DNA from 2 places in the Lactobacillus sp. X-49 genome. Region 1 is predicted to be linked to the other one. Evidence: predicted binding sites of a transcription regulator. Region 1 holds the regulator's gene; the other holds the start of a gene.
The links. The regulator LexA, encoded in region 1, represses DNA repair genes until DNA is damaged. The targets are predictions, from matches to a motif close to CNAACANNTGTTNG.
Positions count from the first base shown of each region.

Region 2: recA (recombinase RecA) is a predicted target of LexA. The motif match lies at 1,052-1,065, and genes of this name have one in related genera.

Region 1 is NZ_JBXSQM010000007.1:39,448-41,863, forward strand. Features, by position in the region: gene ACYIAQ_RS04785 (YneF family protein) at 29-244, opposite strand; gene ACYIAQ_RS04790 (DUF896 domain-containing protein) at 314-562, opposite strand; gene lexA (transcriptional repressor LexA) at 700-1,323, shown strand; gene ACYIAQ_RS04800 (nucleoside phosphorylase) at 1,549-2,313, opposite strand; gene rplS (50S ribosomal protein L19) at 2,403-2,416, opposite strand, start outside.
Region 2 is NZ_JBXSQM010000002.1:21,122-23,537, forward strand. Features, by position in the region: gene ACYIAQ_RS01410 (glycine betaine ABC transporter substrate-binding protein) at 1-338, shown strand, start outside; gene ACYIAQ_RS01415 (ABC transporter permease) at 338-997, shown strand; gene recA (recombinase RecA) at 1,147-2,253, shown strand; gene rny (ribonuclease Y) at 2,385-2,416, shown strand, end outside.

The sequences.
Region 1 (2,416 bases):
GTCTTTAATTTCAATCTAGTAAGACCTTTTATTTTTGATGCTTCATCATGTTCATTACTTGGTTAACCTTCTTTGCCGAAGGCTTTTGTCCCATTTGTGACATCATAGCAACAATCATATCTTCACTGATTGGTGGATTATCCTTAAAATATTTCTTCATATACGCTCTAGCACCATAAAAGCCTCCAACTAGACCTATTAAGAGTGCAATAACTATTAAAAAGATCGCTAATCCCAATTTCATAAAATAATCACCTCAATTTGTCCAATAGGTATATCTTACCTAAAAATTACATAAATTTAAAGGTCTAACTTAATCTTTTCTTAAACCTTTTTTACGTTGAACTGCTTTTGCTTTTTCAGATGTTAATTCGTTACCGTTTTTGTCAATTATGACTAAATTCTCAACATCTTGTTTAAATCCAGCCCGAAAATTCGCAATAAATTTCTTATGCAGTTCCCGACGCTCTCTTTCTTCCTCATCGGTTAGTCCGACAGATTTTTTCTTGTGGTACAATTCATTAATTCTATTTGTTAATTTTTTTTCATTATCTTTCGTCATGTTACACCTCTTGGTTTAAAAGTCTAACCTATTTTTACAAATAAAAAAAGGTTTAATAATTAGAACGTTTGTTTGTACTTGATAGTTATATCTGGTAAAATAACATTAAAATTAAGTCTGCTACATGGGAGAAATCTATGACTACCAAACAAAGCTCTAAACAATTACAAATACTTCAATACATATATGACACGGTTCAAAAACGTGGATTCCCACCGACTGTCCGTGAAATCTGCCATGAAGTTGATCTATCTTCAACTTCGACGGTTCATGGTCACTTAGCGCGCTTGCAGCGAAAAGGGTTACTAATTAAAGATGCAACCAAACCGCGTGCCCTTGAAATAACAGAAGCTGGAAAGAATGCGCTTGGTGTAAAGCCATCAGAAATTCCAATTGTAGGTGTTGTTACGGCAGGGCAACCGATTCTTGCCGTAGAAGATATTGAAGACTACTTTCCTCTACCTCCAGACTTAGCAAATGACGCGGGTGACCTGTTTATGCTTAGGGTACACGGCGAAAGCATGATCAATGCTGGCATATTAAACGGTGATAATGTAATTGTGCGTAAACAAAGTTCTGCTACTAACGGTGAAATTGTCGTTGCCATGACAGATGAAAACGAAGCAACTGTTAAACGTTTCTATAAAGAAAAGAACCATTACCGTCTTCAACCAGAGAACGATTCAATGTCCCCAATTATTTTATCAAGTGTTCATATTCTTGGAAAAGTTATTGGCTTGTATCGCAACAGTATTATTTAAAGTAACCCAACTGATAATAGCTTCATGAAAACCGTAACAACACTGTTACGGTTTTTTAATAGTCGATATTTTATATTTTTCCACATTAATTAGATATCATGAATTCACAAATTTTTGGGGCTTTTTGCATGCTTAACCTTGCTATAACAATATTTTTTCTTTGGATTGTGAAATTTTCTAGTGTTTCATATAGGTTTCACAACCATATTTTTTCACAAAGTTTACTTAAACTTCAGCAATTATTTTAGCCGCTAAAGTGAGAGCAGTTTTATGAGCATCCAGTCCCCAGCCCCTATCTTTGTGACATTCAATACTACTTAATGAATCTGCAGTAAATAAGATTTGAGCAAAATCAACTCGGCGAAATTGAGCACATGCAGCCATGGCTGCACACTCCATTTCAACACAAGCAGCACCAAGTTTTCTAAATTGTTGAACTTTTTGAGCAGTTTCTCTGAAAAAACCATCAGTTGTCCAGGTTAAAACTTTCTTAGCTTTTAAACCATTTTGTTTCATTAAAAATTCAATTCGGCTTAAATAAGCTGAGTTTAAGTCAACAAAGTTACTGGCTTCCATATAATGAAATGAAGTACCTTCATCTCTAATTGCTTTAGTTGGTAATAAAAAATAACCTTCTGGAAGGTCAACCAATGTTCCAGCCGAACCAATCGTTAATATTTGCTTAACCCCATAACTAATTAGCCAATCAAGTAATTCAGTGGCAGCTGCAGCACCCAGTTTGGCTTGACAAAATGTGATTTTTTCTTGACCAATTTCAACTTCATAAATGGGGGTTTTACCTTCAAAGCAATCAAATTGTCCTATTAAACGATGCGGATATACTATTAAAAATTGTTTTATTGCGTCCTTTGTAATAAATGCAAATAACAATTTTCGGTGAAAGTGATAGTTCACTTTACTTCTTTCATGGTCTGGCTCTAGTACTGCGTTTCGATTTGCGTCAAAATCTAATAAAAATGGCTGTTGCACTTTAAAACCTCCTAGCTAAAATAAGATTACTGGTATTTTAGCATAAAAAAAGAACTATCCTTATCAAAAAGATAGTTCTTTTTATTTGATTAACGACGTCTCT
Region 2 (2,416 bases), on a different contig from region 1:
GGCCAATGAACGCAGGGCTTGTTTATTCTTCTCTAAAAAGTGGCAAGATGAATGTTATTTTGGGTTACTCGACTGATGGTCGAATTGATAGTTATAAACTTCACTTGCTTAAAGATGATAAGCATTTCTTCCCACCATATAATTGCGGTATGTTAATTAATAATTATTTATTGCGCGAACACCCCGAACTTAAGCCAATTCTGGAGCGTTTAGTGGGGCAGATAAGTGTTCATGATATGCGTAAAATGAATTTTCAGGTCGATGATGAATTATTAGAACCTGCAACAGTAGCACATGAATTTTTAGTTAAGCACAACTATTTTAGGGGGCAAGAGTGATGGCAAAGTTATCTTTATGGCAGCAATTTATCTATTATTATCAACATAATGGTGTATATGTACTGCAACAATTCAACCGAACTTTTTTGATATCAATTTACGGGGTTTTACTTGCTGCAATTATTGGAATTCCTATTGGTATTATTATTTCTCGATATTATTATCTGGGGAATTTTGTACTAGAAATTGCTAATTTTATTCAAACGATTCCTTCACTTGCAATGCTTTCAATTTTAATGATTGGGATGGGTTTGGGAGTGATGACTGTCATTTGCGCAACGACTGTTTATTCTTTGCTACCAATTATTAAAAACACCTACACGGGCATAAAAAATGTCGATAAAAATGTTATTGATTCTGCTCAAGGTATGGGAATGACTAAATTTCAGTTGCTTTATATGGTACGATTACCTTTATCATTATCTGTAATTATTGCTGGATTAAAGAATGCATTGGTAATTGCGATTGGGATAACATCTATTGGTTCGTTTGTTGGTGCTGGAGGATTAGGTGATATTATTATTCGCGGCACTAACGCAACGAATGGTAGTGCAATTATTTTGGCTGGTGCAGTGCCAACAGCTTTGATGGCAATTTTTTCAGATATTATTTTAAATTTTTTACAAAAATGGTTACAACCTAAAGGATTACAAAAATAATTTTTGAAGAATTTTAGCTATTTAAGCGTATTTAATAATGTAAGTAAATAAACAAAAACATTTGTTCGCTATTTCTTGCAAATAACCATTGATTCAAAGTATAATTAATAAAAATAAATTTGGTCAGTTTAATAAGAGGAGGAAAAGTCTTGCCAAAAGATGAAAAAAAAGCTGCATTAGAAACTGCACTAAAGAAAATCGAAAAAAACTTTGGTAAAGGTGCCGTAATGCGAATGGGCGATAAAGCAGATACAAAGATTTCGACTATTCCATCTGGTTCGCTTGCACTTGATGCTGCACTAGGAGTCGGTGGCTATCCACGTGGTAGAATTGTAGAAGTTTATGGACCAGAATCTTCAGGGAAAACGACTGTTGCTTTGCATGCAGTGGCTGAGGTACAAAAACGTGGTGGTACAGCTGCATATATTGATGCTGAAAATGCAATGGATCCAGCTTATGCAGAAGCCTTAGGAGTTGATGTTGACTCATTAATTTTGTCTCAACCTAATACGGGTGAAGAAGGACTGCAAATTGCAGATACTCTGATTAGTAGTGGAGCGATTGATATTTTGATTGTTGACTCCGTTGCAGCTTTAGTTCCTCAAGCTGAAATTGATGGTGAAATGGGTGACAGTCATGTTGGATTGCAAGCCAGGTTAATGAGTCAAGCATTACGTAAACTTTCTGGTAACATTAATAAGACCAAAACCATTGCAATATTTATTAACCAGATTCGTGAAAAAGTTGGGATTATGTTTGGTAATCCGGAAACAACTCCTGGTGGTAGGGCTCTCAAATTTTATGCAACTATTCGTTTAGAAATTAGAAGGGCAGAAAAAATAAAGCAGACAGGTGGCGAGATTACTGGTAATCGGGTTAAGATTAAGGTAGTCAAAAATAAAGTTGCTCCACCGTTTAAGGTTGCCGAAGTGGATATGATGTATGGTAAAGGTATTTCTCAAAGTGGTGAATTACTTGATATGGCGGCTGAACATGACATAATTGCTAAAGCAGGTTCTTGGTACTCATATAAGGATGAGCGAATTGGTCAAGGACGTGAAAATGCCAAGAAATATTTAGAAGAGCATCAAGATATTTACGACGAAGTCCAACAGCAGGTGCGCCACGCCTATGGTATTGATGAAGATTCAATATCGGAAAGAGAAGATCCTGAGAGAGTGAAAAAGGTAAAGGAACTGAAGAATGTAGAAAAGGAGGCTTCTGAAGGAAAGGAAGCTGATGGCAAAAGTAGTTAAAATTGAAGAAATTAACCTTGATCTATAAATTCTGATCAAGGTTTTTTTCTAGTTGATTGACATAGGTCACGAGGTTATTTATTATTATCATTGTGTGAATAATCTAAAAAGTAAAAAAGGCGATAGTGATCATGACAAATAATAATTTGATTCCCGTCGCGAT